2 regions of the Clostridium sp. JNZ X4-2 genome follow, and region 1 is predicted to be linked to the other one. Evidence: riboswitches for the same ligand, from Rfam matches in the RefSeq annotation. Region 1 holds a riboswitch; the other holds the start of a gene.
The links. A riboswitch is a leader RNA that binds a small molecule or an ion and turns the genes downstream of it on or off. The one in region 1 is predicted to bind cyclic di-AMP.
Positions count from the first base shown of each region.

Region 2: it holds a riboswitch for cyclic di-AMP, as region 1 does, so the genes downstream of both, ACYUJ6_RS02520 (cell wall hydrolase) here and ACYUJ6_RS00900 (cell wall hydrolase) in region 1, are expected to answer to the same signal.

Region 1 covers NZ_CM142685.1:142,416-148,405, forward strand. Annotated here, with positions in the region: gene ptsP (phosphoenolpyruvate--protein phosphotransferase) at 1-227, shown strand, start outside; gene ACYUJ6_RS00880 (DUF4652 domain-containing protein) at 393-1,166, shown strand; gene ACYUJ6_RS00885 (tetratricopeptide repeat protein) at 1,159-2,358, shown strand; gene trxA (thioredoxin) at 2,523-2,840, shown strand; gene ACYUJ6_RS00895 (NAD(P)/FAD-dependent oxidoreductase) at 2,952-3,818, shown strand; gene ACYUJ6_RS00900 (cell wall hydrolase) at 3,862-4,386, opposite strand; cyclic di-AMP (ydaO/yuaA leader) riboswitch at 4,390-4,519, opposite strand; gene cdaA (diadenylate cyclase CdaA) at 4,644-5,495, shown strand; gene ACYUJ6_RS00910 (CdaR family protein) at 5,462-5,990, shown strand, end outside.
Region 2 covers NZ_CM142685.1:495,686-501,675, reverse strand. Annotated here, with positions in the region: gene ACYUJ6_RS02530 (protein kinase) at 13-576, opposite strand; gene ACYUJ6_RS02525 (methyl-accepting chemotaxis protein) at 862-2,574, shown strand; cyclic di-AMP (ydaO/yuaA leader) riboswitch at 2,672-2,804, shown strand; gene ACYUJ6_RS02520 (cell wall hydrolase) at 2,812-3,579, shown strand; gene ACYUJ6_RS02515 (amidohydrolase family protein) at 3,648-4,982, opposite strand; gene ACYUJ6_RS02510 (pyridoxal phosphate-dependent aminotransferase) at 5,062-5,990, opposite strand, start outside.

The sequences.
Region 1 (5,990 bases):
TGAATGAAAAAGTATCATATTTATACAATCCAATGCATCCTGCTATATTAAAACTTATAAAAAATACTATAGATGCTGCCCATAAGAATGGGAAATTGTGTGCAATGTGCGGCGAAATGGCAGGAGATGAAAATTCCATTCCTATTCTGGTGGAGTATGGATTGGATGAATTTTCAATGAGTGCCTCCTCCATATTGAAAGCAAAGCAAATCATAATGAAAAATTAACATTGAGAAATTATATTAAAAACTACTGGTAGATTTACTATATCGGTAGTTTTTAGTGTATATTTATTATGGTATAATTTAATTAAATACCCAGTAAAGTTACGAGCTTCCACATTTACATAATTTGGCACATGATAAATTGCTTTGTATAAGGAGGAACTTTATATGAAAAGTAAAAAAATCAGCTATTTTTTAGTATGCATGGTATGGGTTATCCTAGCTTTAGGTATTACGGCGTGTTCCAGCAATAAGGAAAGTTCTGATTCTACAAAAAACAGTTCTCAGTATAATTCCACTGATACTAAGAAGATAAGCTCTAATAGTACAAGTAATAAAAAAGGAAAAGTTGAAAATCCAAAAGATAGTGCAGAAAAACATGTGCCCGCAGCTAAGGATTCAGGAGGATTAAGCTTCTTAAAAAAAGAATTAACCAGTGATACTCAGGTAAGCTTTAGTACTCCATGGAAAAGTTCTGAAGATGGAACCTATAGTGCTTGTATAGAGGGAAAAGGCAGTGAAGCTTTAGAAGAAGGACAGGGAAGGATAATAGTAAAAAGTGGACAAAAGGTATATAGTTTTGAAATTGAAAACAATACTGAAATATCTCCCAAATATTTAGAATGGGTTGACAATGAAAATATACTGGTGGTTATAGGAGGCTCTCAGGGTACAGTAGCAAAGGGAGGGGACTTGTATATGTTAAATGTCAATAAGGATGAAGCTGCACTTTTGATAAAGACACCAAGTAAGAAGCAGCAAATAATGTCTGCACAAAAAAATGAAAATGACATAAACTTGAAAGTAGATGTATATGATGATGATATGTACAATAAATCTCATGTGGAGGATTGGATTATCCACTCTTTTAATACAAATTTAAATGGTAAAATAGAAGTGAAAAATTCTGATGGGAAAGTGGTATATGAAATAAATGAATAGATCTCAAAAAATATATAATAAAGCTCTAAATAAATATAATGACGGATATATAAAAAAATCAATGGAGTTATGTGATGAAAGCATATCTATAAATATAAAGAACAGAGCGGCTATTAACTTGAAGGGTCTTTTACTATATTTAAAAGGCAATTTACAGGGTGCACGAGAACTTTGGAATATGAACCATGAAGTTAATAATGATGAGGTGGCCGAAAAGTATCTTGAAGGGTCAAAAAAAGATGATGTAAGATTTAATTTATATAAGGAAGCTTTGACATTAATCAGAGAATTGAAGATAAATGAAGCATTGGTATTGCTGGAAAGATGTGCTGAAAGTGATTTTAATTATATTGAAGTAAATAATTATAGTGCCTTGTGCTATATAAAGAAGGGTAATTATAATAAGGCATTGGAAAAGATAAATAATGTTTTTGAAGTGGATTTACATAATGCCAAAGCCAAAAAAAATATGAGATTTCTTAAAGATGTAAATGTAATAAAGAAAGGGTCGAATGTAAAAAGAGCCACATTTGTTTCTCTAGCTGTAATATTTGCCATAGCATTAATAATTGGAGTTTATAAGGGGATCATAAATCATAAAAATGATTTTGTTAATAAGAACCAGGCGGTAAAAGTAGTAAAGCATAAAAATAATGGTAATTTGGATAATAATAAGGATGTCTTTAATGAAAAGGATATGAAAAAGTACATACAAAATAAAGATTATGATTCTATGTATCTGCAGGTTAATAAATGGAAGGATAAAAAGTTGAATTCATATGATGGGGAAGTTTTATCAAGGGCTTCACAAGTCTTATATGGAGAAGGATGTTTGTATTTCTATAATTTAGGCAGTAAATATTTAAATAGTGGTGATTATAGTAATGCTATTTCTTATTTTAATAAAGCCTATGAATTTGGTTCTAAAAGCGATTTATATCCCCATATAATTTATTTTCTCGCAAATTCTATTGATTTGTCAGGAGATTTGAAAAGTGCCGCAAAATATTATTCTCAATATGATGAAAATTTTTCTGATGGAAATTATGAAGAAACGGTTTTATACAGGCTTGCTATTATATATAAGGGTATGGATGTGAGCACATCTAAAAATTATGCTGAAAAGCTAGTAAATAAATATCCTGTATCCATTTATAACAATTCTATAATAAATAGTATAATAAACAGCTAAATTTTAAAGACTAAAAAGTAGCTGCTAGACAAATAATAAAATTGTTATCTAAAGATGTAGCACTGCTATTTTCAGCATTAAAAGCAGGAATATTACAGTGACTAATCATCAGATAAAATATAATTAAGGGAAATACCCTTAAAAATTATTAAGGAGGGAAAGTAATGGTAGAAGAAATAAAGGATTCAGATTTTTCTAATTCAATTGAAAGCTCATCTACTCCTGTAGTTGTTGATTTTTGGGCTTCTTGGTGCGGACCTTGTAAAATGTTATCCCCTGTAATAGAAGAGGTTTCAGATGAATTACAGGGAAAGGCAAAATTCTTCAAGCTGAATGTAGATGAAAATCCGGTTACAGCAGCACAGTTTAAGATTGCAAGTATCCCAACTGTTATGGTATTTAAAGATGGAAATATGGTAGATAAATTTATTGGATTTAGACCAAAGGATACTATAAAGGATGTTTTGGAAAAACATATTTAATTGCGAACAGTTATTGGGAATTAAAGTATATTAAAATGACAAATTGACTTTGTTAATTTGTCATTTTAATTATATTGTTATATATGAAAATAAATTAGGAGGTGGATTCAAGTGAATTCCAGATATGATATTGCCATAGTAGGAAGTGGACCGGCAGGACTTTCCGCAGCAATCAATGCCAGGATAAGAAATAAAAGCATCCTTGTATTCGGAAAAACAGAGCTTAGTGCTAAATTAGTAAGGGCTCCCAAAATCAATAATTATCTTGGCCTGCCAGATATAACAGGATTGCAGCTAAAGGGAAGATTTGAAAATCATATAAAATCCATGGGTATAAATATAACTTTTGAGAAAATAAATGAAATATATGCTATGGGTGAATATTTTGGACTTATGGTGAATGAAAAGATGTATGAAGCAAAAACCATTGTATTAGCCACGGGTATTGAGTATACTAAAGCTCTGAAAGGTGAAGAGGAACTTTTGGGCAAGGGAGTAGGATATTGCGCCACCTGTGATGCCCCTTTGTATAAGGGAAAAGCTGTTGCTATCATAGGATACAATAAAGAAGCTGAAAGAGAAGCTAATTATGTAAATGAATTGGCTGAAAAGGTATATTATATACCTATGTACAGAGATGAGCTGGATTTGAATAAAAATGTAGAGGTAGTAAAAGATAGTATCCTTGAAATATACGGAAAAGAAAAAGTTGAAAAGGTTATTTTAAAGCATGGAGAAATAAGTACAGATGGAGTATTTGTATTAAAGGACAGTATCTCACCGGCTCAACTGGTACCGGGAATTGTAATGGAGGATAATCATGTAAAGGTTGATGTAAATATGAATACCAATATACCGGGATGCTTTGCAGCAGGAGATTGTGTTGGAAAGCCATATCAGTATATGAAGGCTGCAGGTCAGGGACAGGTAGCTGCATTAAATGCTGTTTTATACCTTGACAAACAACAAGTTAATTAAAAAGAGGCTGTTGCACTAATCTTTTTAGTGCAACAGCCCTTTTTTAGTTGACTACAAAAAACACATGGTTTCCTATAGATTTAACATTTTTTTTATCTATATTTTTCATCCATTGGGAAGTGGCTATTCTCGGGTTATAGAAGAAAATAGACTTACCTGTGGGATCTACTCCTTTTAATGCTTGAAGAACTGCGCTATAGCTTTCCTCATTTGGAGTTACATCTATAACTCCATTTTTCACACAGGAAAAAGCTCCTCTTTGTGTTACTACTCCTTTTACTGTTTTTGGGAATTCAGGATATTGCAATCTGTTCAATATTACAGAAGCTACTGCCACCTTACCTTCAAAGGGTTCACAATTACTTTCAGCATAAACTACTTTGGCCATTAAATCTACGTCATTTTGTGTTATGTATATTTTTTGGTTAGAGTAGTTAAATACCTGAACAACCTCTTCCTGTTCATTAAACAAAGTGGAATTGGTGCTGTTAAGAGTGTGTGAACTTACATTTTGAGAAGGTATAAATAGCATCAAAAAGAAAATAATAAAATAAATAATTTTTTTCAAATTGAATCATCTCCTTATTACCGACGGGGTTAGCTGACGGGTTCGGTAAAGGCATAACCTACGTATAAATACGATTCACCCCAATGTTACTGGTTTCCCCGTGTTTTTAGTAAAACTTAGGTCAATGATATTGTACCCATTTAACAAAATAAAATACATTCTATTAAAATTTTTTAAAATCATTTAAAGTACTGATATAAACAATGTTAAATAGTGTATAATTATTAGTAGATACTTTTTATAGGACGGTGAAACGGGTGGAATTATTGCAAATGATGGTTAATTCAGTGAGAAATATAAGCATATCATCTGTTATGGATATATTAGTGGTGTCGTATATACTTTACAAAGGATATATGCTTATAAAAGAAACCAGAGCTGAGCAGCTTTTAAAGGGAATTATACTTATAATATTTCTTATACCAATAAGCAGTTTTTTTCACTTGGTAATGCTTAATTGGATACTTACCAAGACCTTAACTATAGGTGTTCTCTCTTTTGTTATTATATTTCAGCCTGAAATTCGTCGGGCGCTTGAGCATCTGGGGAGAACTGCCTTTAATGATAAACACATATTACAGGATGAAGAAGTAATGGAAAAGGTGGTAACTGAAATTGTAAATTCCGTAGATAATTTATCTAAAAGTAAAACAGGAGCTCTTATTGTAATTGAACAGATTACAGGGCTTGGAGATATAATAAATACGGGTACTAAAGTAGACGCCATAGTATCAGCTGCCCTTTTAGAAAATATATTTGTAGTAAATACGCCGCTGCATGATGGGGCAACTATAATAAGGAATGACAGAATAGTGTCAGCAGGTTGTTTTTTACCTCTTACGAACAACAATGATTTAAATAAAAAGTTGGGTACAAGGCATAGAGCTGCAATTGGAATATCAGAAAATTCCGATGCCTTAATTGTAGTAGTCTCGGAAGAAACGGGGACTATTTCCTTTGCTGTAAATGGAAAACTTATAAGAAATTACACTAAGGATAGACTAAAAAAGATCCTTGTTACTATAATGAAAAAAAGATCCCAAAAAAAGTCTACATGGAGAGAGAGGGTGATTGAGTGGAAGGAAAAAATAAAAAAAGCCAAATCTTAATAAAGGTATGTTGTGTAATTGCAGCATTCATTTTATGGTTATATATATTTAATGTTCAAAATCCTATAACAGAGAGAAAGATTGTGGTGCCTGTAACTATAGTCAATAAAGATGTACTTGCTCAATCAAAACTTGTTCAGGTAGGCAGCGATCAATTTAATATATCTCTTCTTATAAAGGGAAATGCTTCTGATGTATACTCGGTAAAGCCAAGTGATTTTAAGCTGAACTCGGATTTAAGTTCTTATGTCATGAAAAAAGGGGAAAACAATATACCGGTGACTGTAAAAAAGAGTCCTGATAATATAAGCATAGAAAATAACGAGAACTTGTGGATAAAGATACAACTTGATGAATTGAAGAAAAAAAGTGTACCTATAAGGGTAACTATAATAGGAAAACCCAAGGCGGGATATTATGCCCTGGATCCAGTCTTGAAGGTGGAAAAGGCAGAAATAAGCGGTTCTCAGGATATGGTAAATGAAGTAAGATATG
Region 2 (5,990 bases), 350 kb from region 1:
ACAAAGCTTAATCTATCTTGACTGCTTTTTTGTTTCCATATATTCACCCCAATCCATATCAGGCCTTTCCTCAGCCAGTACCTGCATGAACTGCTCCAGAAGTCCCATTTTTTTTAATGCCCTTAAAAAGGACTTTGGATAAGGTATATTTTCTTCATAACTTTTTCTAGGATCTATCAGCATAAGGGATCCATCCTCCTGAACAAACAAGTGGGGGAATCTGATTTCCAATTTCTTAAATCCCATCATCTTCATGGCATCAATCAAATCTACCACCTTTATAACAAATTCCCTCTTTAATCCATATTTTTTCAGATAATCCCCTACATTCATGCCGCCTACATATTCTCTTATAATATAATATCTTCCCAATTCATAGGCTTTTGGAAAATACCCGCTTTTTTCTACTGTCTTCAGTATATAAAATTCATTTCTGCAGCTTTGCGAATTGTTAAATATTTTTAACACCCTTCCATTTGGCATGAGATATACTTGTCCACTATGACCCGCCCCCAGATATCTGCAGTGCTTCAAGCTTACTGGAATTTTTCTGGAACGGATACATCGATTTTTCAAAATAACACCTCCTTTGTTTTTATGTAATACAAAAACAAAGGTCCAATCTATAATGGACAGGCTAAACCTGCTTAATACATAATATTGCAGCTATAAGATTATGTTACTTTATATTATATAATTCGACATTTTATATTTATTTGAATTAAAAAATTTTAGTAATTTGTGATAAATTTGTGATAACAGGATATTATTATTAATATTGTAAGCGTAAATTATTATTAGGGAATAGCACTTTTCCTTCATTTGCAATTACAATTGATTTGATAAGAGGAGGATAATCATATGAAATGGTTTGTAAATCTGAAAATAGGAAGAAAGCTTCTGGTGGGATTCCTGACAACATCTTTGTTCATAATTATAGTAGGTGCTGTTGGAATAGTGAGCCTGGACAAAATAAACAAAGGTTCCAGTGAATTGCATAACAATAATCTAATCACTGTAGAAAACCTGAACACCTTCGATGCCAACTCCATGAAGCTTCGTCTGGAAATAATAAATTTAGTTGAAAGCAGAGATAAAAACAATACTCAAAAAACAATTGATGCCATGAAAAAATTACAAAATCAAAACAGCAGTATAATCAATACATATGAAAATTCAAATTTAACTACAGAGGAAAATACCCAATTAACTGAATTAAACAGGCGAAGGGCTGACTGGCTCAAAATATGCAATAATATAATAAATCTCATGTCAGTTGGAAAATATGATGATGCCATGACTTTAAATAAAGAAGCTGCTTCTTACAGGGACAAGCTTACTGAAAGTGCTGAACAGCTGATTAAAATTACAAATAAAAAAGCTGAAACTCAATATGTCAATAATAACAAGATATTCAAATCTTCTTTTTACACAATAATCATCATAACAATACTTGGAATAATTGCAGCCATAGTTTTAGGCAAGAAAATCACTGATGGTATTATAAAAAGAATAAATAAAATACTTCATTTTACAGACTTGATAAGCAAGGGCGACCTGAGCCATTCCCTGAAAGCCACAAGCAAAGATGAAATAGGAGATATTGCCACAAATTCAAATCAGGCAAAAAATAATATAAAAAATCTAATCGGTGAAATAAATGTCAGTATAGAAGAAATGAGCGCCTCCAGTGAAGAACTGTCTGCATCCACTGAAGAAATATCCTCCATGATGAATTCTGTAAATGAATCCACAGGACATATTGCAGAAGGAGCTCAAAATTTAAGCAGCGTTACACAGAAAATCACCACATCTTCCCAGGAAATAGCACAAAATGTGAAAAACCTTCTGAATGATGCAGGTAAAACAACCAACACCTCTTCAGAAATAAAAGAGCGCGCCAAAAATATAAAAGAAAAAGCCTTACAAAATATAAAAGAGGGAGATTCCCTATACAATGAGAAAAGGAATAAAATTATACAAGCTATAAAGGACGGGAACGCAGTTTCACAGGTTAAGGTAATGTCGGAAACTATCGGAAGTATAGCAGAGCAGACCAACTTGCTTGCACTAAATGCAGCTATTGAATCTGCCAGGGCAGGGGAGGCAGGAAAGGGATTTTCAGTAGTGGCGGAGGAAATAAGAAAACTGGCGGAACAATCCTCCAATACCGTAGAAGGCATAAACAGGATGGTACTTTCTGTAGAAGCAGCTTTTAAAAATTTATCTTCCAGCAGCAATGAAATTCTGGATTATATATCAAATAGTGTACAGCCCAATTATAAGCTTCTCATGGAAACCGGAGTTTATTATGAAAAGGATGCTGATTTTATGAACACCATGTCAGAACACATTGATAGTTCTTCAAAACGAATGAAGGAAATGATGGTGGATATAAGTTCAGCCATTGAAAATACAGCTTCCACCGCAGAAGAATCTGCTGCCGGCTCCGAGGAAATACTAAGCAGTATTGAAGAAGTTACCAAGGCCTCCACAGGTATAGCTGATTCATCCCAAAGCCTGGCAATGCTGGCACAGAATATTGCAAAAACACTGGGTAAGTTCAAACTTTAAGGTTCCAGCTTAACAATATAGCGGGATTTATGGTTACACCTGCCATGGATCCCAGCAATTCCATATGGATATTTTCTGGAAATACTGTTAAAATGACAACCAAGACAAGCCTAAATTTCAGTGATGAAATACGGGGGATAATATTCAGGGGTGAATCTTTTTGCCAAAAAGTAGGGGTATCCCAATCCCGAACCCGTCAACTAACCTCGCAGGCAAAATTAAGGGGGATAACATAATATGAATTTCAGAAAAATCAGTACACTGTTTTTTGCAGCATCTCTTTGTACCATATCTTTTACCCAGGTTCACGCAGCAAATTACAAAGTAAAACCTGGTGATTCTCTATTTAAAATAGGTGTGTTATTTAAAAGCAGTGCAGATACACTAATACGGGATAACAATTTAAGCGGAATTGAAATATATCCAAATGAAATTTTAAATGTGACTTCAAAAACTTATAGTGTACAAGCTAATGACTCACTTTTCCTGATAGCAAAAAAATTCAATATATCTGTTGATGCATTAACTGCTGCTAATTCTAACGTGGACAAGCATATTTACCCAGGCCAGGTACTGAATATACCTGCAGGTTCTGTATTTAAAGGCATCAGTGCAGCTTCTCCTGCTATAATGCCCTACAGTGAAAGTGACCTGGATCTGCTTTCAAGGCTGGTAAATTCAGAAGCCGAAAGTGAGTCCTACAGGGCTAAAGCTGCTGTGGCTGCCGTAGTTTTAAACAGAGTCCATGACTCAAGATTTCCATCCACTATAAAAGATGTGATATACGAAAAATCAGGCGGATACTACCAGTTCACTCCAGTGAAAAACGGATGGATAAACAAGCCTGCTACCCAGGAATCAAGAAATGCGGCCTATGATGCACTTCACGGCTGCGATCCCACAAAAGGTGCACTTTACTATTTTGATGACAGTACCACAAACAAATGGCTGTGGTCAAAACCAATTGCTTTAAGAGACGGAAAAATGGTATTTACCTATTATTAAGAAAACAAGCTGGACAAGCTAAGGGTCTGACCCCCTGACATTTTCTGTCAGAGGATCAGACCCTTATTTTAAATATCCTTTATAAATTTTTCCACTTCAGGTATAATGCAGTCTCGGGTATTTTCTATAATATTTCCTCTTTTCACTACCATAGCTGGATTTTCAAGGTAATTCAAATTTTCAGCGGGATTGCCCTCCAGGACAATAAAATCTGCAAATTTTCCAGGTTCCAATGTGCCCACTTCACTGTCAATTCCCAGAATTTCAGAATTTGATTTAGTGGCAAAAGATATGGCCTGTGCATTTGAAACTCCAGCATATTTTACTTGAAGGTGCAATTCCCTCCAAGTGCCGTAGTGGGTTACAAAAGGCATGGCTGCATCAGTACCGAGGCCAACTCTTATTCCTTCTTTAACGGCTGTTTTAAATCCTTCCGTCATTTCATCCCTTATAATTCTGCCATTGGTAAGCTGCACATTATCCAATTTAGTGTATTCCGTGCTGATTTCCGACACATAAACTGCAGCTGCAAAGGTAGGTATGAGAGCACTGTATCCTCTCAAGGATTTAGGATTGTGTTTAAAAAGCTGTATTATTTCATCATCCATGGAAGCGCCGTGTTCTATAGTATCAACCCCTGCTCTGAGAGCTTCTTTAAGTCCTCTGGTGCTCTGACAGTGGCTTGCTACAAGTAAGCCTGCCCTATGAGCCTCATCACATATGGCTGCAATTTCATCATAGGTCATCTGCACCCTTCCTGCTTCTCCTATTTTCTTGGAATCGGTAACTCCTCCCGTGCTGGCTATTTTTATCAAATCTGTTCCATTATAAATATGAGTTCTTACTTTTTTTCTTCCTTCCCAGGGTGAATCACTGGCCTCAGACACAAATTTATATCCATGCCCGCCTGTTATGCATATCATGGGACCTGCACAAAGCATATCCGGTCCAATTTCCCTGGAACTTTTTATTTCATCCCTTACTTCCAGGTCATAGTAAAAAGGATCTCCAACACTTCTAAAAGTAGTCACTCCTGCATGAAGTGCATCCATGGCATTTTTTTTCATTCCCTGTTTAAGAAGGTGTTTTCCAAGAGCTGATTTCATAAATTCCAAATTTTCATCCGGAGTTCTCTTCACCCCCTCCTCTGCAAAAGGATTTCCGTTTCCAAAAAGGTGGGCATGAGCATTTATAAGCCCCGGAAGTACATATTTGCCTTTCAGGTCAACTATCCTGCAATTTTCAGGTATGCTCACCTCATCTTTATTTCCCAGGCATTTTATTTTGCCGTTTTCATCTGAATTTTCCACTAATATAACGCCATTTTTTATCAATTCATTTTCAAACTTACCATCTATTATATTGCAATTTATAAAAGCACAAATCTGATCCTGTTTACTCACAATAATTATCTCCTTTTTTTGGATAGGGGTCAGACCCCCTGACATTTATTGTCAGGGGGTCTGACCCCTTAACAATTTTTTACAAGTACTCTTTAGCCAATTTATCGAAACTATCCAGGGATTTTTTTATTTTGTCATATGAAATACAGTAGGAAAGCCTGAAATAGCCTGGACACTTGAAAGAAGAGCCTGGAACTATAAGCAGATTGAATTTCTTTGCTTCTTTTGCAAATAGAGCATCATCCGGTATCAGTGATTTAGGAAACAGATAAAATGCCCCTTCAGGTTTAACACAGGAAAATCCTATTTCAACAAGGTGATTATATAGAAGATCCCTGTTTTTCCTGTATATATTTACGTTCACTTCCGAATCCAGACATTTTGCAATTACCCTTTGAAACAGTGAAGGTGCATTTACAAATCCCAAAATTCTATTTGCCACATTTAAAGACTGCATTATGTCGTTGAAATCATCTGCATCACCATTACATACTACATATCCTATTCTCTCTCCGGGAAGAGAAAGTGATTTGCTGTAAGAATATCCAACAAATGAATTTCTATAGTAATTCAATATATAAGGCACTTTTACCCCATCATATGCTATTTCCCTGTAGGGTTCGTCAGAAATCAGATATATGCTGGTGCCTAATTGCTGTTGTTTTCTGTTTAAAACTTCAGACAAGTCTTTAATAAGCTTTTCTGAATAAACCACTCCTGTGGGATTATTGGGTGAATTTATTATTACAGCTTTAGTATTGGAATTTATTTCGTCCTCCAGCTTATTTAGATCAGGTTCAAAGGTTTCCGTATCTGAAGGCACAATTACAAGTTTTCCGTCAAAATTTTTTACATAGTTCTCATATTCGCCGAAAAACGGTGAAAAGGTAATAACCTCATCTCCTGGATTTAAAAGGGTTTTTAAAATAATATTCAATCCGCCTGCTGCACCACAGGTCATTATCAAATTATTTTCAGTTAATTTCAAATTGTATTTTTTGTTGATAT